DNA from 2 places in the Massilia sp. CFBP9012 genome. Region 1 is predicted to be linked to the other one. Evidence: predicted binding sites of a transcription regulator. Region 1 holds the regulator's gene; the other holds the start of a gene.
The links. The regulator FliA, encoded in region 1, starts transcription of late flagellar genes. The targets are predictions, from matches to a motif close to CTAAAGTTTNNNNNNNNNNNGCCGNTA.

Region 1 (9,348 bases):
GTCGCTCGACCGCGAGCAGGTCTTCAATCCCGCCATCCTGATCGAGCGCATCCTGGGCGACCTGGTGGGCGTGCTGCTGGCCTGCCTGCCGATCGCGGGCGCGATCATGGTCATCGCCCTGGTCTCGCCGCTGCTGATCGGCGGCTGGCTGTTCTCTTCCAAAGCCTTCATGCCCAATTTCGGGAAGCTGAACCCGATCAAGGGTATTGGCAATATGTTCTCGAAAAACGCCCTGGTCGAACTGCTCAAGGCGGTCGCCAAGACCATCGTCATTGGCGTGGTGGCCTATATCGTCGTCAGCGGCCAGAAGGAGGCGATGCTGGGCCTGGCGGTCGAACCCCTCAACGAAAGCAGCGCCCACGTGGGCGCCATGATCGGCAAATCCTTCCTGTTCATCGTCGGCGCGCTGGGCTTCATCGCCCTGATCGACGGTCCTTACCAGTTATGGCACTGGAAAGACAAACTGAAAATGACGCGCCAGGAAATGATCCAGGAATCGAAGGAGTCGGACGGCAATCCTCAGATTAAGGGGAAGATTCGCCAGTTGCAGCGCGAAATGGCCCGGGGCCGGATGATGCAAAATGTACCTACTGCAGATGTGATCGTCACTAACCCGACCCACTATGCAGTGGCGCTGAAGTATACGGATGGCAAAGGCGCGCCGCGGGTCGTGGCCAAGGGCATCGACGACGTGGCCGCCAAGATCCGCGAGCTGGGCCAGGAACACAAGGTCACGCTGATGGAAGCCCCGGCCCTGGCCCGCGCCCTGTACAAGCATACCGATATCGACGACGAGATCCCGGAAAAGCTGTACTCGGCGGTGGCGGAAGTGCTGGCCTATGTCTACCAGCTGCGCGCCTACAAGAAGGGTGACGGGGATTACCCGGATCGCCCGACGAAGCTGAAAGTGCCTGACGAGATGGACCCGCTGAACCCGGCGTCGCAGCAGCAAGCGCAGCCCAAGCCAGGGGGGCCGAATTGAACTGATCACGGAGTGAACTGAATGACCAACAGCATGAAACTGCCAGCCTGGATGAGCGGCCTTGGTGCACAAGGCAGCAAGGCGGCAGCGCCGGTCCTGATCATCATGCTGCTGGCAATGATGATCCTGCCGTTGCCGGCATTCGTGCTCGACGTGTTCTTCAGCTTCAATATCGCGCTGTCGATCATCATCCTGCTGACCGCGCTGTATACGGTCAAGCCGCTCGACTTCCTGGCCTTCCCGGCCATCCTGCTGGTCTCGACCATGCTGCGCCTGGCGCTGAACGTGGCGTCCACCCGTATTGTCCTGACCGAGGGCCACACCGGCTCCGCCGCGGCCGGCAAGGTGGTCGAGGCCTTCGGCCACTTCCTGATCGGCGGTAACTACACCGTCGGTATCGTCGTCTTCATCATCCTCACCATCATCAACTTTTCGGTCGTGACCAAGGGCGCGGGCCGTATCGCCGAGGTGGGCGCACGTTTCGCCCTGGACGCGATGCCAGGTAAACAGATGGCGATCGACGCCGACCTGAACGCCGGCCTGATCGGCGAAGCCGAAGCCCGCAAGCGCCGCCAGGAAGTCTCGCAAGAAGCCGAATTCTACGGCGCCATGGATGGCGCCTCGAAATACGTGAAAGGCGACGCTGTCGCCGGTATCATGATTACCGTGATCAACATTGTCGGCGGCCTGATCGTCGGCGTGGTGATGCACGACCTGGCCATGGGCGAAGCAACCAAGATCTACACCCTGCTGGCCATCGGTGACGGCCTGGTGTCGCAGATTCCTTCGCTGATCATCTCGATCGCAGCCGGTATGGTCGTGTCGCGTGTCGCCAACGACGAAGACGTCAGCTCGCAGCTGACCAACCAGCTGCTGGCGCGTCCTGAATCGATGTACATCACCGCCGCCATCATCGGTGGCCTGGGCCTGATCCCGGGCATGCCGAACCTGATCTTCCTGCTGCTGGGTGGTGCGCTGGCCGGCACCGGCTACATGATCTCGAAGCGCCGCAAGAACGCACCGGCCCAGGAGGAAGCCGCAGCCGCGGCCGCCGCCGACGCCACCGCCGCAAGCCGCGCGCCGGCCGAGAGCGAAGAAGCGACCTGGCAAGACGTCATGCCGGTCGACACCCTGGGCCTGGAAGTCGGCTACCGCCTGATCCCGCTGGTCGACAAGAACCAGGGCGGCGAGCTGCTCAAGCGTATCAAGGGCATCCGCAAGAAGTTCGCACAAGAAGTGGGCTTCCTGGCGCCGCCGGTACACATCCGCGACAACCTGGAACTCAAGCCATCGGCTTACCGCATCACCCTGAAGGGCGTGGAAGTGGGCAGCGGCGAAGCGATCAATGGCCAGTTCCTGGCCATCAACCCGGGCATGGCCAGCGGTACCTTGCCAGGCCTGGTGACCACCGATCCGGCCTTTGGCCTGCCAGCCACCTGGATCGAAGCCGGCCTGCGCGACGAAGCGCAGAGCATGGGCTACACCGTGGTCGACGCCGGCACCGTGGTGGCGACCCACCTGAACCACCTGATCACGATGCACGCCTCGGAACTGCTGGGCCGCATGGAAGTGCAGGCGCTGCTGGACCACCTTGGCAAGGAAACGCCGAAACTGGTCGAAGACCTGGTGCCGAAAGTCGTCTCGCTGTCGGTCCTGCAGAAAGTGCTGCAGAACCTGCTGGTCGAAGGCGTGCACATCCGCGACATGCGCTCGGTCATCGAGGCACTGTCGGAACACGCGAACATGACGCAGGATCCGTCGGAACTGACCGCCGTGGTGCGTGTGGCCCTGGGCCGCGCCATCGTCCAGCAGCTGTTCCCGGGCGAGAACGAATTGTCGGTGATGACCCTGGACAACCGCCTCGAGCGCCTGCTGCTGCAAGCCATGGGCAATGGCGGCGACGGCACCGGCATCGAGCCGGGCCTGGCCGACACCATCGCCCAGCAGGCGGCCAACTCGGCCAACCAGCAGGAGCAGATGGGCCACACGCCGGTGCTGCTGGTGCCGGCCCCGCTGCGCGTGCTGCTGTCGCGCTTCCTGCGCCGCGCCGTGCCGCAGCTGAAAGTGCTGTCGCATGCAGAAGTGCCAGAGAGCAAAACGATTCGGGTGACCAGCCTGGTCGGCGTGCCGATGTAAGCATCAGGAGGCAACGCCCGGGCGCTTCTGCGGAAAGCGCCCGATCGTTATTTGGCCAGGACCGTGCGCTCGACCAGCCCAAGGTCGGTAATGGTCACCAGCACATCGAGCGGCGTTTCGGAGTCGGCGTGCAGATAGAACTCGACGCCGCCCGGCCCGCCCTCGGAATCGTGCGGCCCGATATTGGTCACATACACATTCGCCGGGCCAAGGTGGGGGCGGCCGGGTGAGGAATCCTGCGGATACCCCGCCCCGGCGCTCCACTCGACCGCGGTGACCATGACGGCGGAGCGCTCGCACATCTTTTGCCAGTCCCAGTTGTAATTGCATCGCACGCGGCCCTGGACGTTGCGATACAACAGTCGAATCGATTTGACCATGGTGTCCTCCCGGCGCCATCGACAGGTGGCTTGCCTTCCCGTTTAGACCTCCCCGCGCGAGTAAAGATCGCCCAGCCATGAGATGACTTTGGACGAGAAACCGGCTTGTCACTCCGTCAAAAGGTATCGGTTTTACTGATTCCGTCGAAATAGACCATTTTCCCCATCCTTTTCCCCTGATGGTTTCCTGAGGGCATCGTCAATAATGCTTCCTATCGACAGGCATCGTGCCCGTCATGCAGAACCAGATTGAAGCGCGGAGAACCAGATGAAGGTTAAGAAATTTACGGCAGCAACTTCCCGAGATGCATTGCGCAAGGTGCGCGAAGCCCTGGGGCCGGATGCCGTCATCCTCTCCAACCGTCCAGTCGACGGCCAGGTCGAGATCCTCGCGCTGGACAACGATGACGTGGCCTCGCTGTCCGCGCCGGTCGTTGACTCGGAAATGGCCCAGCCGAAGCCCAACCTGCAGCTGCAGCATCTGGAAGACCTGGCGCCCGCACCCGCCGCCGCCCCGGCCTTCCTGTCGCGCCGCCTGCAGGACGCCGCCCCGGCCGCGCCGATGGCGCCAGCCTACGCCGAGCCAGCCCCGACCTACGCCGAGCGCCGCGCGCCAAGCGCGGAGCCGGCGATCGACATGAGCGCCATGACCTCGATGATGAGCGCCGCCATCGCCCAGGCCAAGGAATCGGCCGCCGCCGAGATGAACGGCATGATGAGCGAGATCCGCGCCATGCGCGGCCTGATGGAAACCCAGCTGGCCGAACTGTCGTGGAACGCCACCGCCCAGCGCGAGCCGCAAAAGGCGACCGTGCTGCGCGAGATGCTGGCCGCCGGTTTCTCGGCTACCCTGGCACGCTTCCTGATTGAAAAAATGCCGGCAACCAAGGATGCCGCCGAAGCCATGCGCTGGGTCAAGTCCGTGCTGACTCGTAACCTGACCACCATCGGCAACGAAGACGCGCTGCTGGAGCAGGGCGGCGTCTATGCCCTGGTCGGCCCGACCGGCGTCGGCAAGACCACCACCACCGCCAAGCTGGCCGCGCGCTGCGTGATGCGCCACGGCCCGGACAAGCTGGCCCTGATCACCACCGATGCTTACCGTATCGGCGGCCACGAACAACTGCGCATCTACGGCAAGATCCTGGGCGTGATGGTGCACTCGGTGAAGGACGAAGCCGACCTGCGCATCGCCCTGAAAGAACTGCGCAACAAGCACACCGTGCTGATCGACACCATCGGCATGTCGCAGCGCGACCACATGGTGGCCGAGCAGGTCGCCATGCTGTCCGGTTCGGGCGCCGACGTGAAGCGTCTGCTGTGCCTGAACTCGACCTCGACCAACGAAACGCTGAACGAAGTGGTGCGCGCCTATCAGGGCAGCGGCCTGCACGGCGCCATCATGACCAAGATGGACGAGGCCGCATCGATCGGCGGCGTGCTCGACGTCGTGATCCGCCAGAAGCTGAACCTGCACTACATCTCGAACGGCCAGCGCGTGCCGGAAGACCTGCATGTGGCCGACCGCGCCATGCTGGTCGACCGCGCCTTCCGCAACCGCGGCAACGCGGCCGCAGACGCCGACCTGCCGCTGATGATGGCTGCCGCCGGCCAGGCCAGCCAATCCGCAGCCGTACGCGAGGTGAACCTTGGCTAGTTTCGATTTCGACCAGGCCGAAGGCCTGCGTCGCATGCTGCAGGGCCCGCGTCCGCGCGTGGTCACCTTTCTCTCGGCCACGCCTGAAGACGACAAGGGCGCCATGCTGGTCAACCTGGGCGCCTCGCTGGCCCAGGCCGGCAACGACGTGCTGATCGTCGACGCCTGCGAAGTGGACTACGGCGTCGCGCGCCGGCTCGGCATGAACCGCAGCGCCTCGCTGCTGCAGGTGGCGCGCCAGGAAAGCGCATTGAACCAGGTGATCCGCCCGGCGCCGCAAGGCTTCTCGGTGGTGCCGATGGGCGCGCCCGCAACGGCCGCCGAGGCGCGCCGCCTGGGCAATACCTTCGACGTGCTGGCGCTGCAAACGGGAATCGTGATCGTCGACGCCGAACTCGGCCCGGACGGCGATTTCCCGGTGGCCTCGATGCTTGAATCCGAGATCGTGGTGCAGGTGTCCACCAGCGCGGCGTCGATCACGAATGCCTATTCGCTGGTCAAGCGCCTGTCGCAGCAACTGGGCCGGCGCCCGTTCGGAATCCTTGTTACCGGTGCGACAGAGGCTGAGGCCAAGGTGGTATACGATAATATGTCAGCAGCAGCAACACGTTACCTCGCCGTCAAGCTCAGTTTCATGGGCGCGGTGCCGGCCGACGAGTACTTGCACCGGGCCGCGCGCCTGGGCCGGGCCGTGGTCGATGCCTTCCCGCTGGCCGGCGCGTCGGTGGCGTTTCGCCAGCTGGCAGGCAAGTTCGCGCTGCACGCCATGCCGCAGTTCGGCAAGCAGGGGAGCGCGGCCCACTTTGGTTCGTAATCGATATCGGCAATAGAGCACAAGCAGAGAGAAGACTTACACCAGCATGTACACGGTCAAAGGGAAAGCGGACAAGAATTCTTTGCTGACGGAGCATATGCCGTTGGTAAAGCGCCTTGCCCACCACATGAAGGCCAAGCTGCCGCCTTCGGTGGAAGTGGATGACCTGGTGCAAGCCGGCATGATCGGCCTGCTGGATGCCATCAACCGCTACGAAGACAACCACGGCGCGCAGTTCGAGACCTATGCGGTGCTGCGCATCCGCGGCGCCATGCTCGACGAGCTGCGCAGCAGCGACTGGATGCCGCGCAGCACGCGCCAGAACATGCGCAAGGTCGAGAGCGCGATGCACGAGCTGCAGCAGCGCCTGGGCCGGCCGCCGAGCGAATCCGAGGTGGCCAAGTCGCTCAAGCTCTCACTCGAGGATTACCAGGACATGCTGGCCGACTCGGGCGGCCACCAACTGCTGTATTACGAAGATTTCCATGACGACGACGGCGACGGCAACTTCCTCGACCGTTACGCGGTGGACGACAGCGACCCCTTGCGCGGCCTGATGGAAACCGACTTCCGCCACGCGGTGATCGAGGCCATCGACAACCTGCCGCCGCGCGAAAAGCTGTTGATGGGCTTGTATTATGAAGAAGAGCTGAACCTGAAGGAAATCGGCGCCGTCATGGGCGTTTCTGAATCGCGGGTGTCGCAGCTGCACACCCAGGCCGTTGCGCGCCTGCGCACCACCTTGCGGGAGCATATATGGACTGGGCCAGCGTAATCGGCCTGGTGCTGGCGATCGCCGGCATCTTCCTCGGCTACACGCTCGACGGCGGCAGGTTCGCATCGCTGATGCAGCCGGCCGCCTTCGCCATTGTCGTCGTCGGCACCTTCGGCGCCGTGCTGCTGCAGAGCGAAACGCGCACCTTCCTGCGTGGCATCGGCATGCTGCGCTGGGTGTTCATGCCGCCCAAGAACGGGCGCCAGAAGCTGTCGCGCGACATCACCCTGTGGAGCCAGACGGCGCGCCGCGACGGCCTGCTGTCGCTCGAGCAGTACATGGCCAAGGCCGATCCGTTCGTGGCCAAGGGCCTGCGGCTGGTGGTGGACGGCATCGCGCCCGACAAGCTGCGCAGCCTGCTCGAACACGAGATCAACGGCTATGAATTCGCCCAGCGGCAGGCGGCGCGCATCTGGGAATCGGCGGCCGGCTATGCGCCGACGATCGGCATCCTGGGCGCCGTGCTGGGCCTGATCCACGTGATGGAAAACCTGTCCGACCCGTCGCGCCTGGGCTCCGGCATTGCGGTCGCCTTCGTCTCGACCGTGTACGGCGTCGGCCTGGCCAACCTGTTCTTCTACCCGGTCGGCAACAAGCTCAAGGCCATCGTCAACGACCGGGTCTCGCAGTACGAGATCCTGGCCGAAGTCTTCGCGGATCTCGCTAGCGGCGACCATGGCCGCGTGGTCGACGAGCGCGTCGCCAGCCTGCTGGCCCGGCACTGAGCGCGAGTCCGACCATGGCCCGCAAGCGCTACGACGACGACGTCCCGCAGGAACACCACGAGCGCTGGCTGATCTCCTACGCCGACCTGATCACCTTGCTGTTCGCCTTCTTCGTGGTGATGTACGCTATCTCCATCGTCAACGAGGGCAAGTACCAGGTGCTGTCGGACGCCCTGGGCGACGCCTTTGGCGGACGCGGCGCGTCGACCCAGGTCAATACCAACGTCGAGCCGGTGCTGCCGCTGTCGCACATCATCAACCGCAAGCGCAACGAGGCCGCGCGCCGCGAGCAGGAGCGCATGGGCGTGATGGCGCGCGAGCTGTCGGCGACCCTGCTGCCGCTGGTGAAATCGGGCCAGGTGCGGGTAACGCAGAATGCGCGCGGCATCAGCGTCGAGATCAATGCCAGCGTGCTGTTCGAGCAGGGCCAGGCCTTGCTCGATCCGGAAGCGCGTGAAGTGCTGGGCGCCGTGGCGGGCCTCTTGAAGGACGATACCCACCGCATCGAGGTCGAGGGCCACACCGACGACGTGCCGATCGCCAGCCCGGTGTATCCGTCGAACTGGGAACTGTCGACCGCGCGCGCATCGAGCGTGGTGCGGCTTTTCATCGACAACGGCCTGCCGCCCGCGCGCCTGTCGGCGATCGGCTTTGCCGACACGCGGCCGGTGGCGCCGAATACCGACGTCGTCGGGCAGACCCGCAACCGGCGGGTGGCGGTGACCATCCTGGCGGCCCTGCCTGAAACAGGCGGTAACATACTTCCCTGAACTGTAACGACGAGTCGTGTCATAATCGAGAGGCGATCGCCGCGTTCGCGGCGGCGTGTTGTCAAGTGACCCCGTCCGGAAGGAGACAAGATGCATGTCAAACGAAGCATGCCGGCAGCTGTGCTGGCGACGTTGCTGGCCCTGGGCGGCCTGGCCGGCGCGGTCAAGGCCGTGGAGGCCAAGGTGAACGTGCATCACCGGCTCGAAGTCGAGACCGGCGCCAAGTCGGTCAAGGTGCGGGTGCTGATCGAGAACCGCGGCGACCAGTCGGTATGGATCCCGCGCGAGATCGCCCTGGGCGACGACCTCTCCGCCCCGCGCTTCAACCTGCGCATGCCCGGGGAAGAAGTGGCCTACACCGGCCGCATGGTCAAGCGCGCCGCGCCGGGCCCGGCCGACTACCTCGAGGTCAAGCCGCAGACCACGCACCTGAACACGATCGACATCACCGAAGCCTATGCTTTCAAGCCGGGGCAGCACAGCTACGAGATCCGCTATGCGGGACCGTGGCTGAGTAGCCTGGGCAAGCTCGATGCGGCCAGCATCAAGAGCAGTCCGGCGATTCCGGTGAAGTTTTCGTTTACGCAGCGGTAGGCTTTTACCGCTTGCTGTATTCCGGCGCCAGATTGCCTCGTCAGCCCCAAGACCGTCGTTCCCGCGCAGGCGGGAACCTAATTTTGCGTGCGCTAACGTAGCGCTCATAACTTAGGGGGAACTGTGCCAGTGGCACAGTTCCCGCCTGCGCGCTAGGCTAAGCCCACATCTGTGCAAGCTTCCAGCCTTGCATCATGCTGCCGAAGCGTTCAAGTCCATGCCGCATCGTGATGGGGCCTGCCCTGGCCTCTTTCGCGTAGCCCGTCCAACCTCCGAGACGGGCAATGATCCACGTTGCCCAAGCCAAGCTGCGGGCAACGTAAGGATTCTTCATTCTTTCAGTCCGCCCTTCGAGCTTTCCTTGCAATCTCCCTAGGACTGTAATCTCGTCTTCGTCGAAGGCGTCGCTTGCAGATTGACTCGTGTTGCCGTCGCGCGCGTTCACCAGTTGCAGCGTTTTTGCTGCTACCAATGTGGCGATAGCTGCCAGTTTCAAGAGCTCGTCTGCTTGCTCG
Region 2 (9,348 bases), on a different contig from region 1:
TCGCTTCGCCGGTCTTGTTCGAGGTCAGCACCAGGTGGTAGGGCTTGGCGCTGCCGTCGGACACGATGGTGGCCGTCACGCCCATATCGCCCTTGTTGATGGCGTCGCGGATGCCTTGCAGCGACTGGTCGCCGGTGCCGAGGGTGATTGTCTTGCTGTTGATGGCGCCGTTCAGAGAAAAGCCCGCGCCCATATGGGTGCCGACGCTGCCGGCGGTGAAGCCGGCGGCGGCCGGGTTGGTGCCGCCGACGGTGATCTGGTTACCGTCGTTCGAGCTCAGGGTGACGCCGGCGGTCGCCGTCACGGTCGAGCCGGTATTGGCCGCGGTAGCGGCCAGGCCGATGCCGCCGCGCACGGTACCGGTCACGGTCTCGGTCACGTCGATGGAGGAGCCGTCGGACGCGCTGAACTGCAGCGTGCCCGCTGCGGCGCTGCCGCTGACGGTGATATTGGCAGCGGCCAGGGCATTGCGGGCGCCGGCGCCCGCCAGCGCGGTATCGAGGCCGGCGCCGGTAAGGGGCGCGCTGCCCGGCGTCAGGTTGGCCAGCTGCACGCCGCCGACCGACAGGGCATAGCTGGAGCCGGGGTCCACGCTGACCTGGCCGAAGTTGTTGAACAGGCCGGCGGTGGTGCTGGCGGCGCCGGCCGTGGCGACCACGCCGGTCTTGTCGGATTGCGCATTGATCGCCTCGGCCAGGGCGCGTGCGCTGCGGGTGGTCGGGCCGGTGCCGATCGCGACGCCGTTCAGGCTCAGCGAACCGTTGCCGATGCCGCTCGATGCAGCGGCCAGGCCCAGCGCATTGCCGCTGGCGCCGAAGGTGCCGCCGCTCGCGGTGCCGAACTGGAAGGTCAGGGTGGTCGGCGCGCTGCCGCCGATGGTCGAGGTCGTGCTGGCGTAGCCATTGCTCTTGAGGCTCTGGGCCTGCGCCAGCTGGGTGACGTTGATCTTGTACTTGCCCGCGACGGCGTCGGCGCCGGCAGTGGCGGAAAAGATGTCCTTGTTGCTGGCGCTGGCGCTCAGGCCCAGGAAGGTGGCGGGAGTGTTCAGCTTGCTCAGGGCGGACTGGAAGGTGCCGACCGCGGCGCTGACCTGGCTGTACGCGGCGCTGCGCGACTGCAGCGCGAGCGTCTTCTTGTCGTAGTTGGCCAGCGGTGCAGCCTCTTGCTGCATCAGCTGTGAAACCAGGCCATTGATGTCGAGTGCCACTTGTATCTCCCGTGAAAGCGATAATGTAAGTGATTATCGGCAGAAACAAACGGTACTTAAGAGCGGTAAATGTGGCTTTATTTTGATTTTGCGAAACAGTTACGATCCCGTTCAGGCCAGAACCATATAAAAAGCGCCACGTCCTCGCGGAGGTGGCGCTTTTTCACCCAAAAGTGATTCAGGCGGTTTGCCGGATCAGCAATCCCTGCATCTTGTCGATTGCCTTGGCCATTTCCAGTGCCTCCTTGCTCGGCATCTGACGCACCACTTCCCTGGTGCTCTGGTCGATGATCTTGACCACGATTTCCTTGCTGTCCTCGTCGATCTCGAACTCCAGAGACTGGGCCGAGGGCGGCATCGCCTCATTGAGCTTCTTGACGGCTGCCGACACTTCGTCCTTGCCGGGCAGCGCATCGGGCGCATCCGGCGTATCCGGACGCACCTGGCGAGCGTTGACCGTGCCCGCCGCAGTGGCAGCGGCCGCAGCCGGACGTTCCTCGGGCTTGGCGATGCTGGGCGTACCAATTGACTGGATCTGCATGTCGCACTCCCTAATGAAAATTCCCCGGCCAGATTTCTCTGGCCGAGGAACCGCTTACCTCGCGTTGTTACTACCGTTGGCTAGCGATTAGCCACGCAGCAGCGACAGGACGCCGTTCGGCAGCGAGTTGGCCTGGGCCAGCATCGAGGTACCAGCCTGCTGCAGGATCTGACCGCGGGTCATCTTTGCGGTTTCAGCAGCGAAGTCGGTATCGACGATGCGGCTGCGCGATGCCGACAGGTTCTCGGTCGACGAACCCAGGTTCGAGATCGCCGATTCGAAACGCGACTGCAGTGCACCGTATTCGGCGCGCTGGCTGTTGACTGCTGCCAGGGCTGCATCGGCGGTGCGGATGGCAGCCTGTGCGCCTTCGAAGGTGCCGATATCGAGGTCGGCCACCGAATCGAGGTCCGAGTTACCGCCCAGGCCCATCGTGGTGGTCGCATCAACCACCGAGAAGCTCTTTTCCGAGTTCATGGTGATCTTGCCCATCGCGGTGCCGCCGTCCGCGCCCATCGTGTCAACCGCGGTGCCCTTGACACCGTCCGTATCGTACGTGGACAGAACGGCGTTGTTGGCAGTTGCGCCAGTGGTGGTGTTCTTTACCTTGATGTCGTTGCCGTCGGCGTGGGTCAGCTTGATGCCGCCGTTCTTCGAATCGTACGACGCGGTGACGCCGGTCTTGGCCGACTGGGCATTGAAAGCGCTGATGGCGCCGGCGTGGCCGTTGGCGTCGTCGGTGCCGATCGAGAACGAGATCGTCACGGCGTCGTCGTTATCCGACTCCAGCGTCATCGTGTACGACGCGCTGGCGACCAGGTCCAGGTTGGCGTCGGTCTTTGCAGTCGCGGTGACACCGGTTTCGCCGCTGGCGTTGTTGATCTGGGCCGCGGTGGCTTTGGCGGTGTCGCCGGCAGCAACGTTGATGCCCTTCGAACCTTGCGAGCCGTTGATGGTGACGGTGCCGGCAACCACGCCGTTGGTCGCGGTGGAAGCGGCGCTCTTGGCGGCGATGTCGGTGGTGTTATTGCCGTAGGTCGAGGTGGTGAAATTCGAGCCCGACATCGAGATCAGCTGGCCTGCATTGGCGCCGACCTGGAAGTTCGCGGTGCCCATCGTGCCGTCCATCAGCTTCTGGCCGTTGAACTCGGTGGTGTTGGCGATACGGTTCAGTTCCGAGGTCAGTTGGGTAACTTCGGTCTGCAGGGCTTTACGGTCGCTCGACGAGTTCGACGAGTTCGACGACTGCACTGCCAGTTCACGGATACGCTGCAGGATGTCGCCCGAGCTCGACAGGGCGCCTTCGGCGGTTTGCGCCATCGACACGCCATCGTTGGCGTTACGGGTAGCCTGGGTCATGCCCTTGATCTGCGAGTTCATGCGGTCGGAAATCGCGAGGCCGGCGGCGTCGTCCTTGGCGCTGTTGATGCGCATGCCCGACGACAGGCGTTGGATCGAGGTGTTCAGCTGCGACTGCGAGGTCGACAGGTTACGCTGCGAGTTCAGGGAAGGAACGTTGGTATTGATTACGGATGCCATGGTGTCTACTCCAGAGACGTGGTCTTACAGGGTGCAGCGACCGTGCTGCTGTGTACTTTGGTCCGTCGCGCTGTTCCGTGACGTTCAAACCGCTGTTGTTGCTGGTAACGGTGCCCTATGGAAAAAGTTTAGGGCCCCGTTTCGAAAAAAATGGCTTGCGAGTAAGGCGCTGGCAAAAAGCGCTGGCCTTGGCGGCAGGCAAAAAAGGAACTTGAGGGCAAAAATAATTTTTATTTTGGGGCTCAGGTCTTGAGTAATGTGTACAGTTTGCCAAGTTCCGCCCAGCCGCTGTCATACAGGGAATCGTTGACGCGCTTGGTATAGCCGGGCACATGCTGGAAACGCCGGCAATGCAGCTGCACCGTCGACACCAGGGTGGCGAGCGGCGGCAGCTCGCCTTCGGTATTGCATTGCACGGCAAGAATCAGGCGCAACAGCCCGAAGCGCGCCATCAGCTGCACATAGCTGTCGTAGGGCGTCGCGCCATTGAACGGGATGAGTTCGACCAGGACTTCATTGACCAGGTAATGCTCGAGCAGCCATGGCGCCTGGGCCAGCGCCTCGTCGAGGCGGCCCAGGCCGTGCCGGTAGGCGCCCACCAGGCGCTCGGCGCTGACCTGGCCGTGGGCATCGGCGCCGAACCTGGTGGCGACCTGGTGCATCAAGGCCTGTTCGAGCGTTGAGCTGGATTCGAAGCCCTTGGTTGCCCACAAGGTGGCGAACACCATGGCCTGGGCGTCATGGTCGGGCTGGATCAGGTCCAGCGTCGCGACCAGCTCGCCGTTGTCGACCAGGCGCACGAAGTCGTCGATCATGGCGGGAATGGTCTCCTGACCGCCACTCGCGCATAGCGCGCTCAGGGTGTCGCAGAAGGCGCCCAGCAGCGCCAGGCGCTGCCACAAGGATAGTTCGCGGGTACGCAGCAGGTTCAGGAAAAAGATGCGCGTCTCGGCCATCAGCGCCGGCGATACACCGAAACGCGGCCCGACGCCGAGCATGGCCGCATGCCTGAGCTGGACCGGGGCCTCGACGAAATCGAAGGCGTCCTCGGCCAGCAGGGCCAGGCGCGCGGCTTCGGGACAGGACAGGGTGATCGACTGCTCGACCTGGCCATGCACGCTGCGGTTGGTGCGCGGGTAGGTGTGGCAGGTGTCGGACAGGTAGGATTCGCCGAGGTGGGTCTGCACCGAGCACATGCCATCCTGGAGTGCCGGGCATCGCTGTTCCTGGCCAACCGCCGTGATCGCACCGTAGGCATCCTCGCCGCCACCGTCCAGGCGCGTCATATTGGCCATCATGCGCCCGAGGGCCGGGACCGATTCCTTGCGATAGGCCTTGTAGGTCTTCTTGTCGACATACACCGCCCAGCCGGAGCAACAGGTGTCTTCGCAACTGGCGCCGATGCAGCGGAACCGCTCGACGAAGCGGGGCATGAGCGCGGACAAGGACTGGGTGCGATGCAGGATGGGCATGGACTGGCTGCTTGATGATGACTACATTGCAGCCGAGTTTACATCCGGCATGACGCCGGTCAATCCGCGATCACCACCCGATTCTTCCCGCTATTCTTGGCTTGGTACATCGCCTTGTCGGCGCGCGCCATGAGCGACGCCTGCTCTTCGTTGGGTGTGCGCAGCGCGACCCCGCACGAGAAAGTAATGAGCATCTTCTCGTTATCGTGCAAGAAGAAGTGCTTGGTCAGCTCGCGCTGCACCCGCACCATGGCCGCCGCCGCAGCGTCGACCGTGGTCTCGGGCAGCAGGATCAAAAATTCCTCGCCGCCGAAGCGGGCGATGACGTCCATCGAGCGCAGCGTCTCGCGCACCACCTTCACCAGGTGCTTGAGCGCGGCGTCGCCCGCCATATGGCCGTAGGTATCGTTGAGCCGCTTGAAATTGTCGAGGTCGAGCAGGGCCACGCACAGCGGCGTCTTTCTGCGGTCGGCGCGCGCGCTTTCGCGTTCGAACACGTCGTCCAGGCCGCGGCGGTTGAGGCTGCCGGTCAGCTGGTCTTCTCGCACCAGCTCGCTCATATGCTGCAGCTCGGCTTCGAGCTCGCGGATGCGCTGCTCGGCCTCCTGCACCTCTTTATGCGCGCCGACCATGCGGTCGCGCGAGGCCAGCGCCTCGTCCTGGGCGCTGCGCATCTCGCGCAGCACTTCGTCGAGCACGCCGTTGATCTCGTTTACGTCGGTGGCGCGGCCGATGCGCTCGGAGAAGCCGCCCAGCCTGGCGTGGTAGTCGCTGGTGGAGGCGGCGGCCGAGCCCAGGCGGTCGATGAAGGTCATCATCATGTTCTTCATGGCCCCCCGCACGTCGTCGATGCCGTGCTTGAGGTGGCCCTGCTTGATGATCACGTCCTTCAGGCCGCGGGTGGCGTCTTCCAGCGCGCGCGCGTCGAGCGGGCCCTTGATCAGGTCCTGCACCACCAGCACCTGGCCGCGCATATAGTTGTCGTCGTCGAGCAGGCCTTCGATATTGTCGAGCAGCAGGCGGAACAGGCGCAGCAGCAGTTCCTGCTGTTCGGCGCCGTCGTCCTTGCGCAGCTCGATCTGGAAGCACAACTGCTTCAGGCGCGCCGCGATGTCCTGCAGTTCCGATTCGCCGACGGCGGTCTTGACCGCCGCGCCCAGCGCCTCGGCCTCGGCCGACAGTTCGGCGTCGCCGCTCAGCAGCGAGGCGCAGGCGAACGACAGGGTGCGCGCCAGCATCTCGCGCAGCAGCACGGTGTCCGGCTCCTCGTCGCCCAGGGCCATCACCGGGGTATTGCGGCGCAGATGGCGGTCAAGCATCTGCCCCAGCGCCTGGGTATAGCCGGTCCAGTCTTCGAGCTTGACCGCGCGCGCCATGCGGCGGCCATACTCGGACAGCTCGCCCGGCGTTTCGGCCATGCGGCGCGCGAAGCCGGCCAGGACCTCGACCGCGCCAAGGTCGGGAGCAGGTGCGGGATTCGATACGGGAGGCGGCACCGATGGCGTGCCGGCGATCTCGTCGTAGATGGCGCGATAGTTGTCCGGGGTCGGCGCGAGGCGGCGCGTGGCGAGGCGGCGGAAGGCCTCGCGAGCGATCTCAGCGGGGTTGGCTGGCTGGTTCACGGCGGGCGCGGCAGGAGTTGAGATGGACATGGATTACTGCGCAATGACGAATTCGCGGGATTGGCGACATGATAATCAGCTTTTTTGCCGTGCATCAATTAAAAAACGGTAACACGGCCGGTGAATGCATCGGTTGCCGCCTTATCACAACGGAATGTCACATTCAATCCACCAAACCGTTACGGATGGCGTAGGTCGTCAGTTCGGCGCTGGTCTTGAGTTGCATTTTGACCAACAAGCGGGCGCGGTATTCGCTGATGGTCTTGACCGACAGCGACAGCTCGCGCGCGATCTCGCTGACCGTCATCCCTGATGCGATCATGGTCAGGGTTTGGTATTCGCGGTCGGACAGGCCTTCGTGCACCGCCGCCTCGTGGTCCGCGCCGATCGAGCTGGCCAGGGTCTGGGCCAGCGCCGCGCTCACGTATTTCTGGCCGCCCGCCACCTGGCGGATCGCCGTCACCAGCTCGCGCGGCGCGCTCTGCTTGGTGAGATAACCGGACGCGCCGGCCTTGAGCGCGCGGATGGCGTACTGGTCTTCGCGGTGCATCGACAGCATCAGTACCGCCAGTTCGGGCCGGTCTTTCTTTATTTGCTTCAACACGTCGATGCCGTTGCGGTCGGGCAGCGAGATATCGAGCAGCATCACATTGGCCTTGGACTTGCCCACCAGCCGTGCGGCGTCGACGCCGTTCTCGGCCTCGCCCGCGACGTTGATGTCGCGTTGCTCGGCCAGGATCTGCTTCAGGCCCTCGCGCACGATGGCATGGTCGTCGGCAATGAAAACGCGGATGGTTACTTTTTCGGTCATTCTTCTTCTTGTGCTGCCCTGTCTGTCGCCGCCTGCTGCGCGGAGGTCCGGGGTGCCAGCCTGGTCTTGATGGTCACCATCGTGCCACCTCCGGGCGCACACGACAAGGCCAGCGTGCCGCCCAGGGCATTGGCGCGCTCGCTCATGCCGCGCAGGCCGAACGATTGCGGCTTGAGCCGGTCGGCGGGCTGGATGCCGCGGCCGTTGTCGCAGATCGACAGGGTGAGCAGATTGCGCTGGCGTCGCAGCGACACCGTGACCCGGGTCGCACTGGCATGCTTGGCGATGTTGGTGAGCGCTTCCTGGAAAATGCGGAACAGCGCGGACGCATGGTCGGGCTCGAGTTCCAGGTCTTTGTCCGGGCAGCGCATGATGACGGCGATCCCCATCTGCTTCTCGAATTCGTGCGCCTGCCATTCGAGTGCGGCGACGATGCCGAGGTCGAGCGTGCTCGGGCGCAGGTCGAGCGAGATACGGTGCACCGCCTCGATGGTGCGGTCGACCAGGCCGTCGACGTAGTTGGCCTTGTCGATCAGGTCCGGCTGATCGGCAGGCAGGCGCGCCGACAGCATCGCCAGCGCCATCTTGATCGCGGTGAGGTTGCCGCCCAGGTCGTCGTGGATTTCGCGCGCGATGCGGGTGCGCTCGTCTTCCTTGGCCTGCTCGATATGCGCGGTCAGCTCGGCCAGGCGTTCGCGCGAACGGTGCGATTCTTCCTGCTCCTGCTTGCTTGCCGTGATATTGGTCATGATGCCATCCCACTGAACTGCGCCGTCCTCGCGGGTGTGCGGGGTGGCGCGCAGGTTGATCCACTTGACGTCGTTCCAGGCCGGAATGCGGATCCGTCCTTCCCAGTTCCAGGCCGCCAGGGCGGCGGCCGATATCTGCATCGCTTCGTGGTAGGCGCGCCGGTCTTCCGGCAGGATCAGCCCTTCGAACAGGGCGGGATCGTCCTGCAGCTCGCCGGGCGCCAGGCCGAGCAGCGCGCTGCAGCCATCGTTCAGGCAGGGAAAGCCGATGGCGCCGTCGGGATGCAGGACGAACTGGTAGACCAGGCCGGAGGTGGGAGGATGTTCGGTGTGGAAAGAGGAGGGCAGGCTCATTGTTTGTCTCGTCGCTTCTTTTTTTTTGCACTGCTTTTGGGTTGTCTGCATCATACGATAAAAGCGCGCGAATCCCGGCGCAGGCGACGCCAAGTCTCGTTACAATAAGGTCATGAATAAGGCATTTGTTAAAGAGTCCGACAACGACGACGACGAAGACGCGTTGGCCCTGGCGCAAGCGATTCCCGCCGGCGCCAAGAACTACATCACCCCGGCCGGCTACCAGCGCATCAAGGATGAGCTGCTGCAGCTGATCGACGTCGACCGTCCCGAGGTGGTGCGCATCGTGCACTGGGCCGCCTCCAACGGCGACCGTTCCGAGAACGGCGACTACATCTACGGCAAGCGCCGACTGCGCGAGATCGACCGCCGCATCCGCTTTCTCACCAAGCGCATGGATTCGGCCTTCGTGGTCGACCCGACTGTTCACTACGGCAATGACCAGGTCTTTTTCGGGGCCACGGTGGGCTATATCAACAAGGCCGGCGAGGAGCACACCGTCACCATCGTCGGCGTGGACGAGCTCGACCCGTTGAAGGGCAAGATCAGCTGGGTGTCGCCGGTGGCGCGCGCACTCACCAAGTGCCGCGAGGGCGATGTGGTGCCGCTGCAGACCCCGCTCGGCATGGACGAGCTCGAGATCATCTCGGTCGACTATCCCGAGCCCGTGGCCGACTGATTTATTGGTTCGCTGCTAAGATGAGGGCATGAACCGACCTCACGATACGGCGCCCGATGTGGACGCCCTGGCCGCGCTGCGCGCCGCCACTTCCGAACGCCACGAACGCCTCGACAGCGGCCTGCCGCTGTCCGGGCCTGCTCCCGACCTGAACGATTACGCGACCCACCTGACCATGGTGCGCGACTGGCTGGCGCCGCTGCAGACCTGGCTGGACGGCTTTGCCGACGGTCCGCAACAAGTGCTGCCGGCGGTCGAGCGGCTGGCGCTGATCGACGCCGATCTGAATGAGCCGGGCATGCCGCCTCTGCGCGCGCCGTCCAATCCACATGCCTGGCCGCGGGATGCCAGCGCCGCCTACCGCTGGGGCGTGG

Region 2: SOM61_RS21640 (flagellin N-terminal helical domain-containing protein) is a predicted target of FliA. The motif match lies at 3,393-3,419, and genes of this name have one in related genera.

Annotation. Positions count from the first base shown of each region.
Region 1 covers NZ_JAXCWM010000021.1:51-9,398, reverse strand. The annotation lists gene flhB (flagellar biosynthesis protein FlhB) at 1-982, shown strand, start outside; gene flhA (flagellar biosynthesis protein FlhA) at 1,004-3,118, shown strand; gene SOM61_RS25050 (hypothetical protein) at 3,166-3,498, opposite strand; gene flhF (flagellar biosynthesis GTPase FlhF) at 3,767-5,155, shown strand; gene SOM61_RS25040 (MinD/ParA family ATP-binding protein) at 5,148-5,969, shown strand; gene SOM61_RS25035 (RNA polymerase sigma factor FliA) at 6,016-6,744, shown strand; gene SOM61_RS25030 (flagellar motor protein) at 6,726-7,469, shown strand; gene motD (flagellar motor protein MotD) at 7,484-8,239, shown strand; gene SOM61_RS25020 (hypothetical protein) at 8,330-8,833, shown strand; partial or broken gene SOM61_RS25015 (IS4-like element ISSysp3 family transposase) at 8,991-9,348, opposite strand, start outside.
Region 2 covers NZ_JAXCWM010000014.1:93,842-103,189, reverse strand. The annotation lists gene fliD (flagellar filament capping protein FliD) at 1-1,207, opposite strand, end outside; gene SOM61_RS21645 (flagellar protein FlaG) at 1,386-1,748, opposite strand; gene SOM61_RS21640 (flagellin N-terminal helical domain-containing protein) at 1,836-3,287, opposite strand; gene fliB (flagellin lysine-N-methylase) at 3,530-4,759, opposite strand; gene SOM61_RS21630 (GGDEF domain-containing protein) at 4,819-6,411, opposite strand; gene SOM61_RS21625 (response regulator transcription factor) at 6,545-7,192, opposite strand; gene SOM61_RS21620 (sensor histidine kinase) at 7,189-8,295, opposite strand; gene greB (transcription elongation factor GreB) at 8,408-8,974, shown strand; gene SOM61_RS21610 (biliverdin-producing heme oxygenase) at 9,003-9,348, shown strand, end outside.